2 regions of the Kurthia sp. ISK08 genome follow, and region 2 is predicted to be linked to the other one. Evidence: riboswitches for the same ligand, from Rfam matches in the RefSeq annotation. Region 2 holds a riboswitch; the other holds the start of a gene.
What was found. A riboswitch is a leader RNA that binds a small molecule or an ion and turns the genes downstream of it on or off. The one in region 2 is predicted to bind FMN.

Region 1: linked by a shared signal. The riboswitch ahead of ribE (riboflavin synthase) and the one ahead of ACKVQX_RS00740 (ECF transporter S component) in region 2 are both predicted to bind FMN.

The regions. Positions count from the first base shown of each region.
Region 1 covers NZ_JBJXHL010000002.1:554,891-563,029, forward strand. The annotation lists gene ACKVQX_RS06310 (metallophosphoesterase) at 147-962, shown strand; FMN riboswitch at 1,198-1,331, shown strand; FMN riboswitch at 1,429-1,562, shown strand; FMN riboswitch at 1,663-1,796, shown strand; gene ribE (riboflavin synthase) at 1,923-2,555, shown strand; partial or broken gene ribB (3,4-dihydroxy-2-butanone-4-phosphate synthase) at 2,567-3,151, shown strand; gene ribE (6,7-dimethyl-8-ribityllumazine synthase) at 3,181-3,648, shown strand; gene ACKVQX_RS06330 (SH3 domain-containing protein) at 3,852-5,231, shown strand; gene ACKVQX_RS06335 (cation acetate symporter) at 5,657-7,201, opposite strand; gene ACKVQX_RS06340 (DUF485 domain-containing protein) at 7,202-7,591, opposite strand.
Region 2 covers NZ_JBJXHL010000001.1:150,794-158,932, reverse strand. The annotation lists gene ACKVQX_RS00750 (response regulator transcription factor) at 134-850, shown strand; gene ACKVQX_RS00745 (ATP-binding protein) at 843-2,624, shown strand; FMN riboswitch at 2,718-2,853, shown strand; gene ACKVQX_RS00740 (ECF transporter S component) at 3,013-3,594, shown strand; gene ACKVQX_RS00735 (biotin transporter BioY) at 3,647-4,198, opposite strand; gene ACKVQX_RS00730 (hypothetical protein) at 4,481-4,888, shown strand; gene ACKVQX_RS00725 (hypothetical protein) at 4,957-5,121, shown strand; gene ACKVQX_RS00720 (LysR family transcriptional regulator) at 5,102-5,989, opposite strand; gene ACKVQX_RS00715 (metallophosphoesterase family protein) at 6,001-6,573, opposite strand; gene ACKVQX_RS00710 (NlpC/P60 family protein) at 6,848-7,927, shown strand; partial or broken gene ACKVQX_RS00705 (MFS transporter) at 8,083-8,139, shown strand, end outside.

The sequences.
Region 1 (8,139 bases), on a different contig from region 2:
AGTAGAAAAAAAGGACAAATAAACGATTTAATAATTCTGATAATTCTAATTATTTTAATAATTTATTCGATAAATTGATATGCATTGCATAATGTTACATCGTTCGTTATCCTTAATTTATTGTTGAAATAAAGGATGAATTCAATATGAAGAAACTAATTAAAATAATTGGTGCACTTGTTGTACTTTTTGTTTTTTATATAGCTAATAATCAATGGCTACAATTATCAAAACATACGTTACAAGTAAAAACATTACCAAAAGAAATGAATGGTTTAACAATTGTTCAAATTTCAGATTTGCACGATGCGAAATTTGGTCGTCACCAACAACGACTAATTGAACAAGTAAAAAAGCAAAAACCCGATTTAATTTTTTTAACAGGCGATTTAATTGATCGCAATAATTATAAACTGGGAAGAAGTCTAGAAGCAGTTGATGGTTTTACAAAAATTGCCCCGACTTATTTTGTCGATGGTAATCATGAAATTTCAATTAATCGAGTTAAAGAGATTCATACAGCACTCCAAAAAAGGGGCGTGCATGTTTTAAATAATGAAGCAGAAACATTCCATTATAATGGTGCGCGTATTCAACTTATCGGTATTAGTGACCCTTTATCCGGCGAAACAACAGAAGATATGCTAGCAAAAGCGCTGGTGAATGTTCCACAAGATCAGTTCAAAATCTTATTAGCACACCGTTCAGAATTTGGAGAAAAATACGCACAAGCTGGAATTGACCTTGCATACACAGGACATGCACATGGCGGACAAATTCGCTTACCATTTTTAGGTGGGTTAGTCGATCATGATGCCTCACTATTACCGAAACATACAGAAGGAATTGAACAAGTGGAACAGTTGCAACACGTAATTAGCCGTGGTCTAGGAAATAGTCTCTTCCCACTACGTGTCTTCAACCGCCCAGAAATCGTCGTTACAACTTTAGAATCGAAATAAGTGGACGAGTGACCCATTTTCGCCTTCGAGTGGCCCGTTTGAACGAGCGAATGTCCTAAATCAATCAGCGAGTGACCCGTTTCGCCAGTCGAATGTTCGAATTCACACGATCCCAGTCAATTTAAGTCCCTCTCGAATCACTCAAAAGCCACGTAATCATTCGTGGTCTTTTGAGTTTTTTTGTAAAAAATCTAGTTTTCTGAATAAATTAGTGGTATGGTATAGCTACAATTAAAAAAATCTTCGGGGTCGGGTGAAATTCCCAATCGACGGTGATGCGCGTTAGAGCGATAAGTCCGTGAGCTTTTCGGAGCAGGAGCTGGTGAGAATCCAGGACCGACAGTATAGTCTGGATGAGAGAAGATGCAAAAAATTTGTTTATGATGTGAAAAAATCATAGGCTTATTTGAACATACCTTTTTCATCGACCTCATGTAAATGAAGGTCTTTTTTATTGTGACAACAGAATCGTCTTCGGGGTCGGGTGAAATTCCCAATCGACGGTGATGCGCGTTAGAGCGATAAGTCCGTGAGCTTTTTGAAGCAGGAACTGGTGAGAATCCAGTGCCGACAGTATAGTCTGGATGGGAGAAGACATGTAAAAATTTGTTTATGATCCGAAAAATCATAGGCTTATTTGAACATACCTTTTTTCAGCGACCTCATGTAAATGAAGGTCTTTTTTGTTGTATCAAACTGAATAATCCTTCGGGGTCGGGTGAAATTCCCAATCGACGGTGATGCGTGTTAGAGCGATAAGTCCGTGAGCTTTTCGGAGCAGGAGCTGGTGAGAATCCAGAACCGACAGTACAGTCTGGATGGGAGAAGGATGTGTGAACAAAACTTGTTAAAAAGACGTATGTCAACAGGTTTATTTAGACATGAATTTTAATCATTCTTCCATAAAACTACCCTGAATTGTTTCATCAATCGAGGGTAGTTTTTTATTTTGGGAAAGGAGTGGTTCGTATATTTACAGGGATTGTAGAAGAAGTTGCGACAATTCAATCGATTCGACAAGCGAATGAAAATATGGTGTTGCAAATTCAAGCAGAAAAAATTTTACAAGATGCGAAACTGGGTGATTCGATTGCAGTAAATGGTGTTTGCTTAACAATTGAAAAATTAGAGCAGTACGCTTTTCATGCGACAGTTATGAAAGAAACCTTTCATACAACAACACTACATCGTCTACAGCTACGTGAAAAAGTGAATGTTGAAAGGGCTTTACAGTTGCAAGGACGATTAGGTGGACATATTGTGACAGGACATGTTGAAACAGTCGGGAAAATTCAGAGAATCTTAAAAACATCGAACGAAATTCGCTTAACGATTGAAACAGAACCGAAATTCATCAAACAGATGGTGCCAAGAGGTTCTGTGACATTGGACGGGATTAGCTTAACGATTTTTGCGTTAAACGCGCGGACATTTGAAGTTTCGCTTATTCCGCACACATATGAAACAACGATTTTGCATATGAAAAAAGTACGTGATGTCGTCAATATCGAAACGGATTACATCGGAAAATATGTACAAAGCCAAATGGCGACAATTTTAACAGAAGATTTTTTACGAAAAAATGGATTTTGAGGTGAAAGAACATGCAAGAAATAGAAGAAGCACTTCGTGTTTTACGAGCTGGTGGCATGATTATCGTGACTGATTCTGAAACACGTGAAAATGAAGGGGATCTCGTTGCATTAGCAGAAACGATTACACCTGAACAAGTAACATTCATGGCAATTGAGGGGCGTGGATTAATTTGTACACCTATTTCTGAAGAAATGGCGACACGCTTAGCATTAGCGCCGATGACAGAAGATAATACGGATAATCATGGAACAGCCTTTACAATTTCGATTGACCATATCGATACGACAACAGGTATCAGTGCTTATGATCGTGCATTAACCATTCAAGCTTTAACAAGTGAACAAACCGTAGCACAAGATTTTCGTCGTCCAGGACATGTGTTTCCGCTTATTGCAAAAGCTGGTGGTGTATTAGAACGTGATGGGCATACGGAAGCAGGAGTGGATTTGGCAAAGTTATGCGATAAAAAAGAAGCAGCAGTAATTTGTGAAATTATGGGTGATGATGGACATATGCTGACAGGTGAAAAGTTGACCGCATTTGCTAAAAAACACGTATTACCTATCATTTCAATCGAAGCATTAAAACAATATATTGAACAAACAAAAGGAGCGTATTCAAAATGAACATGATCGAAACAACATTAATCGGAAAAGACTTAAAAGTTGGGATTGTATTAGGAAGATTCAACGAATTCATCACAAATCGTTTATTAGAAGGAGCAGTAGATGGTTTAAAAAGACATGGTGTAGCAGAAGAAAATATTGACGTCGTAAAAGTACCAGGTGCTTTTGAAATTCCATATATGGCAAAACAATTAACAGGTTATAAAAAATATGACGCAATTATTGGGCTTGGAACGGTTATTCGTGGTGCAACAACTCATTATGATTATGTGTGTAATGAAGCGGCAAAAGGAATTGCTTCAGTATCACTTGAAACGAATGTGCCAATTATTTTTGGCGTTGTCACAACGGAGTCAATTGAACAAGCTGTAGAACGTGCAGGAACAAAAGCAGGGAACAAAGGTTATGATTCGGCTGTAGCAGCAATCGAGATGGCAAACCTTCATCGTCTATTAGAAAAATAGACTAGTGTAGATGACCTAGTATGTTTTATGCCAATAGATTGCTAGTTTCAAATCGTATAAAATGACTTGAAACCTATACTCATATAATAAACCTATATCTTTAGTTCGAAAGTCGTTGTTTTGTATAGTCAGCCTATTGAATGACAGTTATAATACTCATTTGGAAAGAGTATCCATGTTTTCAATATAGGAGGGACTATAGGGTGAGAAGAACAATAATGATTGGCGCAACGCTTATGTTAGCAATTGGAATAGGTCAAACGCCAACGATTGAAGCATCAGCAGCTACACAAATAAAGTATGTGAGTATAACAAATGGTAGCAATCTAAATGTTCGAAAAAGTGCGTCAACAAAAGCAACAACATTGGGGAAATTGCAAAACAATACGAAAGTAACCGTCATTTCAACCAAAAATGGCTGGTCAAAAATTAAGTATAAAAAAGGTTATGGTTATGTAGCAAGTAGTTACTTAACAAGTAAAAAGCCTACTTTAAAACCATCTTCAACTGTAACGTATTATGTCAGTACACCAGGTATTGATTTGAATGTTCGAAAAAGTCCATCAAGTCAATCACAAAAGCTTGGTACAATTAAAAATAAAAGTAAAATAGATGTCGTAAGCTATGGAAAAGAATGGTCGAAAATTCGTTATAAAACAGGGTATGCCTATGTGGCAACCATGTATTTAACGAAAAATAAGCCAGCACTTCAACCGTCCACAACAACGGTCTATTATGTGAAGACAAATGGTGTTGCATTAAATGTTCGAAAAAGTGCCTCTAGTACATCGACAAAATTAGGTTCTTTAAAAGACCAAACAAAAGTTGATGTCGTAAGTTACGGAAAAGAATGGTCAAAAATTCGTTATCAGTCAGGTTATGGCTACGTAGCAAGTTCGTATTTAACAAAGCAAAAGCCTGTGAGCGAATCATTTCAACAAATGACAGGAACGTACTATGCGAACCCAGGTTTAACAACAAATTTGAACGTTCGTACAGCACCATCCACAACTGCAAAAAAAATAGGTGAAATCAAGCAAAATACGAAACTACATGTTTTAGCGCAGTCAGATGCTTGGGCGAAAATTAATTATAATGGTAAGACAGCTTATGTGAGTAAAGATTATGTATCAAAAGAAGTAAAAACGAACTTTTTACGTAATCAAAATCGTTCATATGAAGTATATGATGTGGAAGAAAACGGAACGATTGAAACGATTTATCAAAAGCAGGAAAAAGGAATTGTTAAGTGGGGAAATGTGAATCGAGGTTTTACACATACCGAAACAGCGACTTCTAAAAGTTATACATTCTTTAATTATCATACAGGATACGGATTTGCAATCAACACACCAATCTTTAAAGGTGCAACATCTGGTAGCCTGACAAAAGGTTATAGTAAGATTACATCAGTTAGTTATACAATGACCGTAAAAGCAGGCACATTTAAACAAGTAGTTGTTCAAAAGTTCTATAATTCAAAAGGAACCAATACAAAAATTGTCTATTATGCACCGAATGCAGGTGTGATTAAAGCAGTTGAAAATGGTCACACAACATTTGAATTAGTCGATGTAGATTAAATTGAATGATCTCGTATGATTTCTGAAAATCATGCGAGATTTTTTGTATGCAAAGTACTTATATATTAAATTCTATTTAAAATAAATCTCTCTAGTCTATATATAAATAAAATAAAAAAAGTTGACAAGAGGCTGAAAACATGAGATGATATAAATCTTGATAAAAAGCTAGTTGAAGAAATTGGCAGTTCACAATTGTTTTTGAAGATACTTATTCACACTGGCGTGACTATGGGGTCACAAGGACGTAAAAGAAGGTAGGGTTTACGTTGCTTAGGTTAGAGAATAACAGTGTAATTTTTACCGCGGCAAGTAAATAAAGAGAGTAGTACATTCCCCGGAAGATCGGGTTGAGATAACATACAATTAGCAATATCATGAAAAAAGAGGGGTATAACCAACTATGGTTATACCCCTCGTCCAATTTAATGGGAAACATCTGAAACATTAATGCCTGTGCTTGATTTTACTTGAATTTCTTCATATATTTCTAAGTCTACTTTACGACTTGATAATTTAGAGCCGAGATAGCCTGCTAAGAAACCAAGTGGAACAGTGACAATTGCAGGGTTTGTCAATGGGAATAAAGGTGTTCCAACAAAAATAGCATTTCCTGTAGGACTCCAGATATTCGGACCAATTGCACCTAAAATGATACAAGAAATTAAGCCTGTAGCTGTCGCTGCGATTGCACCTGTTGATGTGAAGTTCTTCCAATAGATTGTATATAAAATAACTGGAAGGTTTGCGGATGCTGCGATACAGAACGCAAATGATACTAAGAATGAAACGTTTAATGATTGTGCACCTAATGCAAGAAGAATTGATAATACTGCAATTGAGATTGAACCAATACGAGCAGCTAATACTTGTTGTTTTTCAGTTAAAACGCCTTTTTTAATGATTTCACCATAGATATCGTGAGAAATAGCCGAAGCACCTGTTAATACAAGACCAGAAACAACTGCTAAAATCGTTGCGAATGCTACTGCACAAATAAATGATAGTAAAACATTACCACCTAAGAATTCAGCTAATAATGGAGCGGCTGTATTACCTGCTGCGTTTGCTGCAATAATTTCTTTGATTCCAACGAATGCTGCAGCACCGAAACCTAAGAAGATTGTTAGAGTAAAGAAGATTGCTGTAATCCATGTAGCCCATGAAATCGATGTACGTGCTGTTTGTGCGTCTTTTACAGTGAAGAAACGCATTAAGATATGTGGAAGACCACCTGTACCTAAAACAAGCGCGATTAACACAGAAATTGAATCAAAACCATTTGTATATTTTAAGCCAGGTACCAAGAAACTGTCGCCATAGCTTGTAGCTGTTGCCATCTTGTCAAACATCGTGACAATGCTGAAGTCGAATTGACGTAATACTAAAAACGACATTAAAGCTGTACCGAATAATAGTAAACAAGCTTTAATAATTTGTACCCATGAAGTCGCTGTCATACCACCGAATAATACATAAACCGTCATCATCGTACCAACGATTAAAACAGCAATCCAATAATCAATACCGAATAATAATTGAATAAGTGCACCTGCGCCAACTAACTGTGCAATCATATAAAGAATAACAATTGTAATCGTACTAATTGCAGCCATTGCGCGTACTTTCTTTTCATTAAAACGAGCTGTAATCATATCAGCTAATGTATATTTACCTAAATTTCTAAGTGGCTCTGCAATCATGTAAAGTACAACTAAGTTTGCTACTACATAACCAACTGAGAAGAAGAAACCATCAAAACCTGATAATGCGATTGCACCCGATACACCTAAAAATGCAGCGGCTGATAAGTAGTCACCTGAAATCGCCAAACCATTTTGCCAACCTGTTAAGCCACCACCAGCTGTATAGAAATCTTTTGCATTTGATGTCTTTTTAGCGGCAATATATGTAACTAATAAAGTTAGACCTACAATTCCTAAAAAGAAACTAATCGTTACAATATTCATTTAAAAACCCCCGTCTTTCAACTTTTCAACTAATGCCTTCATTTCACGATCAAATCGTGTTGCCCCTTTAATGTAAAAGCTACATAAAACAATCGTCATAACAAATAACGATAGAGCATATACCCAAACCCATGTAATCTCTCCATACATTTTCTGATGTAGTACAGTTGTGAATGAAGTTAGAATTGGTAAGGAAATATATAATGCTAGGAAAATAAAAGTTGTTGAAAATAGAAATGTTCTTCTTTTTTTAACGAGTGCTTTAAATTCTTGATTTTGCCCAATTCCTTTCAAAACTTTCTTTTGTGTCATTTCTTGTTCTGTTTTTTGCTCGATAATTTTATCGGAAACAGAACTCCCCTTTGTTGGCAGATCGATTTTTGTCGTCATGCCAAACCACCTCCGATGTTGCAAATTTCTACCTTATTCAGAAAAATTCTCGTTCGTTCACAAGGCATGAAACTATTGTATTAAGGCAGAGAGAGAAAATCAACAACATTTTTTCGGAAAATTCTAAACGGAATTTTTAAAATTTGTAAAAATAAATATATTCTGACTTACATGAAAAAAATTCCTTTTAAATTAAAAAGTAGCAAAAAACCGAATTCAAAAGAAATTGAGCGTAAATAACTAAAAAAAACACTTTAAAAACAAAATAATAATTTAAAAGAGAAAAAAATCGAACGAAAAAGAAATCTCTATTATTATTTTAAGATAATTAAATTGTATAAAAATTTTCAAAAAATTGTTGTATAACAAAACAGGGTTTTTGATGTAAAAGACAATATTTTTCTGTTTTCAACATATAATACAGAATATATTGACAAAAAAGTTCTTATCGGGAATAATGAATTTAATATATTAGCGTACGGAAGAATAGTATGTGTGTGACTGTTTGAAAGAGAGATTTCCTCACCGGCTGAAAGGGAAATTCAAAT
Region 2 (8,139 bases):
TGTTTAATTTGAACAAACGGTGGATAAAAGCGTCAAAATCGTGTCAATCCTGTGTACACTAGATGTGGTTTCCTTTTCATTTATATGGCGGGGTTGTACAATAAGATTATAAGAGTCCGGGGAGGAATTATTTGTGAGTGAACAAATTTCAATTTTAGTTGTAGATGATGAAGATCGTATTCGTCGTCTCATTCGAATGTACTTAGAACGTGAAGGATACTTAGTAGAAGAAGCAGAGAATGGTGTAGAAGCCGTAGAGAAAGCTTTAGAAAATGACTACCACTGTATCATTTTAGATATCATGATGCCAGAGATGGACGGCTTACAAGCGGCAGAAAATATTCGTGAGAAAAAGACAACACCAATTGTCTTATTAACAGCAAAAGGCGAAGAAGCGAATCGTGTACAAGGGTTTGAAATTGGTGCAGATGACTATATTGTAAAACCATTTAGTCCACGTGAAGTTGTATTGCGTATTAAAGCGATTTTACGCCGCTCAGCTGCTTACTCACCTATTTCATCTACATCTGCTTCAAAAGATTTAGTGGTCTTCCCGCATCTAACAATTGACCATGATGCGCACCGCGTTTCAGCAGATGGGGAAGAAGTGAACTTAACGCCGAAAGAATACGAATTACTTTATTTCTTAGCGAAGTCACCAGATAAAGTATTTGACCGTGAGCAGCTATTAAAAGAAGTATGGCATTATGATTTCTTCGGTGATTTACGTACAGTAGATACACATGTAAAGCGTTTACGTGAAAAGTTAAATCGCGTATCAGAAGATGCGGCGAAGATGATTGTAACGGTTTGGGGCGTAGGTTATAAATTCGAGGTCGTAAATGACTAGAATATGGAATAGTGTTGTCGGGAAGCTATGGGTAACCATATTGCTTCTCGTTTCATTTGTACTGTTTATTTTCACAGTACTCATGCTCGAATTTTTATCGAATTTTAATACACAACAAGCAGAAAAAACATTACGCCAAGAAGCTACAACCATTGCACGAATTGTGAATGAACATGATTCGCTCGCTGCTACAGAATCCATTATTAACGATATTTTAGGAGAAGAAACGAATGCTTTAATTTCTTCTAAGCAAGGGAAGATTCAATATTCACTTCAAGAAGGGTTAAACCAAAAAGAAATTCGTGAAAAAATCATTCAAAATCATGCTTTTGACAAGGTCTATGAATCAGATGAACCGATTGTAAAAGAGATGTTATTACCATCTACAACAGATAAAGAACATATGGAGAATTATATTGTACTCGCGTCGCCGATTAATGTAGACCAAAAAGTGCATGGTGCAGTTTTCATCTATCAAAGCCCAGATGCTGTTCATCGTACGACAAAAGAGACAACAAAAATCGTCTTTTTATCTGCTGCAATTGCTTTAGTGTTAACGACATTCTTTGCGTTCTTCTTATCAAGTCGTATTACTTCACCGCTTCGTAAAATGCGTGAAGCTGCATTTGAAGTCGCAAAAGGCAAGTTCGATTCAAAAGTACCTGTATTGAGTCGTGATGAGATTGGACAGCTTGCAACAGCCTTCAATCAAATGGGTAGACAGTTAAAGCACCATGTGGAAGTCATTAATCAAGAGAAAGAACAGTTATCAAGTATTTTAACGTCTATGACAGATGCAGTAATTACGTTTAATCGTGATCGTACGATTTTGTTAAGTAATCCACCAGCAGAGTTGTTATTACAAAAATGGTTCTTATCGAAAGAAGATCAGTCAAAACCATTGCCAATAGCTATCTATCATATGCTAGAACATGTACTTGATTTAGAAGAAGAACTAGAGGAAGAATTAGAAATTGATGGTGCATATTATGTCATTTCAATTAGTCCTTTATATAGCGCTGAATCAGTACGTGGTGCAGTAGCTGTTTTACGAGATAAGACAGAAGAACACCGCCTTGATAAATTACGTTCAGACTTTATTGCGAATGTATCACATGAACTACGCACGCCGATTTCGATGCTTCAAGGATATAGTGAAGCGATTTTAGATGGTGTTGTATCATCTGAAGAAGAACGAAATGAAATGATGCGTATTATTTATGATGAATCACAGCGTATGAGCCGATTAGTAACCGATTTACTCGATTTAGCGCGTATGGAATCTGGGAAGATGCGTTTATATCTTGATGACTTAAGTATTAATCAAGTATTTGAACGTATGACACAGAAGTTCGTACAGCGCGGGAAAGAAAAAGGAATCGAAGTAAGTTATGAAACAGAGTTCTCAGATGATGCGCGCGTTCACATTGATGAAGACCGCATCGAACAAGTTGTAACGAATTTAGTGGATAACGCAATTCGTCATACAGCAAGTGGCGGCCATGTAAAGGTGCTAGCAGACCAATATGCAGGACAAGTGCGCATTCGTATTCAAGACGATGGTGCTGGTATTCCGAAAGAAGACCTTGCATATGTCTTTGAACGCTTTTATAAAGCAGATAAAGCACGAACAAGAGGTAAGGGTGGCACAGGTTTAGGTTTAGCTATTGCGAGTAATATTATTAATGCACATCGAGGTCGTATTACAGTAGAAAGTGAAGTAAATGTAGGTACAACCTTTACATTCTTCCTACCACTACCAGATGAAATTTAATGAATAAAGAAAAAGTCTTGAATTCGAGAGAAACTTCTCTTTACAATTCAAGACTTTTTTTGTATGATGAATGTGTGAAAAAAAATAAATACGGTTCATCTTCGGGGCAGGGTGTAATTCCCGACCGGCGGTAATGAAGTGTTTAACATTTCTCAGCCCGCGAACCTTAACAGGTTGATTTGGTGCAACTCCAAAGCCGACAGTATAGTCTGGATGGGAGAAGGTGAAGGTACAGCGTTGTGTTCAAAAAAATGAGTGAACAACGTTTATTTAATGTTGCCTAATTCTCCCGCGTAGAAGTACTTCTACGTGGGATTTCTATTTTAAATAAGCACACGCAGCCTTACCTCTTTTTGAAGTGATCCGCAACAAAAGGAGAAAACAGAATATGAAGAACAAGAAGTTACGTCGCATGATTGCAATTGGGATGTTAAGTAGTATTGCATTTTTACTACACTTAATTAATTTCCCAATTCCGCCATTCCCGAATTTTTTAGAGGTAGATTTCGGTGATATCCCAGCGTTAGTCGCAATGATTATTATGGGACCACTTGCAGGGATTTTAGTCGAGTTACTAAAGAATGTCATTGACTGGGTATACACAGGTAGTCCAACGGGGGTACCTGTAGGGCATATGGCAAACTTTGTAACAGGCTTATTATTTATCCTTCCAACGTACTTTGTTTATAAAAAATTAAGTACAAAAAAAGGATTGGGAATTGGTCTTGTTGTAGGTACAATCTCTATGGCAGTAGGTATGAGTGTATTAAATTACTTCGTCTTTATGCCAATGTATAATTACTTCTTAAACATGCCTGTTGAAACAGGGGCTGCATTACGTGCTACAATCGTAGCGGGTGTGCTACCATTCAATATTATTAAAGGTGTTCTTGTAACAATTGTCTTCCTACTATTATTTAATGTAATGGGTAAGTGGATGACGAAAGAACGCAGAAGTTTCCAAGCATAACGATAAAAAAGCTTTGGCATTTTCTTAAATGCCAAAGCTTTTTGTATGAGTTTTAATGTTGTACACGTAGTAATTGCGCATGTAATAAGCGATTTCGTACAACAATACCTGCTAATGCAGATAAAATGGCTTTAATCACACCAACAAGTAAGAATGGATAGACACCACCCATAAATGCACCAGTCCAAGATAAATCAGCACTGAATTTTAGCCAGATTGTACCGAAAGCAAGTGTTACAATCATTCCGATAATATTAGCAATGATTGCTTGTACCTTTGTAAAACCGAATCTTTCAAGGTATAAACCGATTGCTACAGCTGCTGGTAAGAAGCCGATAATATAGCCACCAGTTGGTCCTGCAACAACGCCTAGACCACCTGACATACCACTGAAGACTGGAATCCCAATTGCGCCTAGTAATATGTAAATAAACACAGATAGTGAGCCATAACGAAGTCCTAGAATTGTAACAGCTAAACCAATTGCAAATGTTTGTCCTGTAATTGGAATGAGTGGCAGTGGAATCGTAACCTGTGCAAAAATCCCGATAATTGCTGCGAATAATGCGGAAAGAATCCACATCTTCAATTGTTCATTTCTCATAAAAATCCCCTTTGTGTAAACTTATTTTAAAACTAGTTAACCAAAATATAATGAAAAAATGAAAAAAGGTCAACACTTTTTTTCGTGACAACAACGTAAAGTATGCGACGAATATGACAGAAAAATATCATTTTAAAGTAACAACTTACAATAAATGTCAGAGAATTTGCAAAAAGATTAGAAATATGTATAATAAGACAAAGACGATTGAACAAATTAAAAAATAAGAAATTTGCTTCAATATGAGAAAAAATGACTGATAAAATAGAGAGGGGAAGCTTTGTGACCGAAAGGAAACTACTCAGTGCTTTCATTACATCTCTTGCTGCGTTTTTTATATTACCGATGCTATATAGTAATCAGCAAGATGATTTTTTGACTTCGGCATTAAACATTAGTATGTATTCATTTCCTTTGATTTTTACATATGGATTAATCATATCCTATGTATCGGACTTTTTTGCTTCATCCAAACGAAATATTTCAGGTGTATCTTTTTTATTCCATTCTTTACTAGGTTCAACAGTAGCTGTACCGATTTTTATTTATAGTTGGATGAATGATGAAGTCGAAACGGCGATGCAACCAGAAATTTGGACAGCAGGCTTTACATTAGGCGCGGTATTTTTCACAGCCGATGTTTCGTTAAAGTATTTAGGGAAGTATTTAGTATTAAATAGAGGAGCTTAGTTCATTCGAATGAATTGGGCTTTACGTAATTTGAAACATACATAACTAAAAGTATAGAAGTATAACATATGAAAACAGGTTGGGATATACGTGTAAAAAATATCATCCCACATAAGCATAAGAAAAACTGGAATCGCGCTGTGGCGCGGTTCCAGTTTTTCATTGCGAACGCTAAAAAGGAAAGTGAAATATTTGCCCAATCTTTTCTTACGATTATTGGGAAGGTGATTTAAAGTAGTCAAAGATAAACTGTTGGAATTTTTGAGCAGCAGGTGATAAATAACGTCCTTCAGACCAAGCCATACCAATAATACGCTCAGCATTGACATCTGTTAGTGGGATTTTGGTAATACGTTTTTGATTAATTTCATCACCTTCAGGCAGAATTGATACACCGAGTCCAGCAGCTACAAAACCAGCAACGGTTGCTACTTCATCGCCTTCGAATGTAATACGTGGTTCAATATTTTTCTCTTGGAATAACTCATCCATTTGAATACGAAGGGCATAACCTTTTTTTAATAAGATGAAAGATTCTTGACCAAGTTCTGTTAATGTAATCGACTCTTTATTTGCTAGCTCATGGCTGCTTGGTACAATCGCAACTAATTGCTCCCGCCATAACTCCCGCCATTCAATTGGCTTCTCTACTTCCATTTCTGCAAGTAAACAAAGATCTAAATCACCAGACTTCAATTCGAGTAATTGTAAATGCGTATGGTTTTGTTTTAAAGAGAAGTGGATTTGTTCATTTTTTTTACGGAAATGTCGAATTAAATCAGGTACCACATTCGTTCCGAGGGTGTGCAAAAAACCGAGTGATACTTCACCATGATTGGGGTCAACAATTTGTTGAATCTCCTGTAAACCAGCCTGATATTCTCGCATAATATTATGTACACGTTTTACAAATAGTTCGCCGTAGCGATTGAGGCGAATTGAGCGTCCTTGACGTTCGAATAACGGGACCCCAAGCTCGTCTTCTAATCTGGCAATAGAGCGACTAAGAGCAGGTTGAGAAATGGATAATTGTTCTGCTGCTTTTGTCATATGCTGAATTTTTGCGAGCATTTGAAAATACTCCAGTTGTTGCCATTCCATCTGTTTTCCCCCTAAACTTTCATAAATGTAATCGTTCTTTGATCCGCGTCATATAAACACCATTCGCGATGAAAGATGACAGAACCGACATTGATGGCATAACGTTTTTTTGTTAAATGAATAGGTTCATTCCATTTGAAAGGTTGTGTAATTCCCTTATGGAAAAGTGCAGAATGATGACTATGCCCAAAAAAAGTAAGTGGCTCACTATTTTTTTTAATGACAGGTGTAACATCATCTAACCATTCAAATTGATGCCCGTGAATTAATAGAGCGCCTTCAATCTCCATTGTTTCAGGTAAAGATTCAAAAAGTGTTTGCCCAGTTACTTGCATGATGCGCAATTCTTGGTTTCCGATAATAGAAGGGAAATCAAGTAGTTGAATGAAATCATATGGTAATTTAGCAGCCACATGTAAAGGAAGTGACTGTTTTTTATGTGCCTTCTTTTTACTAATCGTACATTCAAATAAATCACCCAAGCCGATACGAATAGCAGAAGAAGCTGTTGCATCAATATGTTCTAAAACGGATTGTGTATCCTCTTTATGGGAATGTAAATCCCCTAATAAAGCATATTTCATAAAATAACTCCTTTTAATCCTCAATTAATAATAGTTTACCAAATAATTAGGTCACTTTATATAAACATGTATTTTTAAAAAAGCATAATATGGGTAAATGAGTAAAAAATAGTATAAAGAACTTGTATCAATGATATGATAGAAGTCATTCTATGGGGAAAAGGACGTGTATCTGTGAAAGATTTAAATAGAATGAAGCAATCAAATAGTACTCGCTATTGGTATTCTTTTAGCGAGCGCCTCTTTTACACCAATAATATTAGTACATGCGAAAATGACTTCACAAGAACTAATACAGAAAAAGTTAATAATCGATAAGAAAATTATACAACTAGAACGTGAAATAGAAAGACTCCAAGCGAATCTACAATATAAAATCAAAGAATTTCGTCAAACACAATCGGATATTGCAGATACAGAAAAAGAGTTAAAAGAAGTAGAAGGACGTATGCAAGATCGCTCAAAAATAATTGATGAGCGCATGGTTGCCTATCAAAGTCAAAAATCAACGATTAATTTATACGTCGATGTGTTATTAGAGTCAGAGAGCTTATCTGATTTATTAACAAAATCAATATCAATTAAAACATTATTAGATGCAGATCGTTCATTACTAAATCAACAAACAGAAGATCGAGATGAATTAAAGACATTGCAAATAACGCTACAAATGAAAAAAGAAAAGTTGCAAAAACAATTTCAAGCGATGCAAGAACAAGAAAAAGATTTAGAAGTGAAAAAAGTAGAAAATAATGCTAAATCTTTAAAATTAAAAGAACAAATTGCAACAAAGAAGAAAAAAGAGAAATTAGAACGTGAGCGAATCGTCAAAGAAAAAGAAGCAGCTCGTTTGAAAGCTTTAGCAGAAAAAGAATTTTTAGCACAACAAGTAGCTGGAGAGTCAGAAGAAGTAGGAGCAGCGATGAATGCAGGGAATGGTACAAATGGAGCGAAGGTAACAGATGCGAACCAGCAAGTACCTACTGTCGAAGGTTCAGCAAAAGTTAAGACAATTATAGAAGAAGCAAGTAAATATCTAGGAACATCTTATGTATGGGGAGGTTCTAATCCAGCAACGGGCTTTGATTGTTCAGGTTTAACCCATTGGTCATTTAAAAAAGCAGGTATATCTATTCCTAGAACTTCTGCAGCACAGTATTTAGCATCTAAAAAAGTTAGTGCCACAGAAGCACGAGCAGGAGATTTAATCTTCTTTAGTTATGGAAGTGGCGTAGCGCATGTAGGGATTTATCTAGGGGATGGACGCATGTTAAATGCTCAAAATAACGGTGTCGTTGTTGAGTCATTAGATTGGTGGAATCAATATTTAGTAGGATATGGACGCTTCATATAAACGATTTATCAAAATCTAGAATTGCCTTAGCAAGAATAGATTTTGATAAATTTTTCATGGTACACTAGTATAGGCAATTATGTACATAGAATAAGGTATTTTCATAATTGTGTAAAATGGTTACAATAAAATACACAGAAGGGAGCTTTTCTTGTTTGAATAATAAACTAAATCCAAAGATTTGGTTTGTATTATCAAACTTATTGATTGTT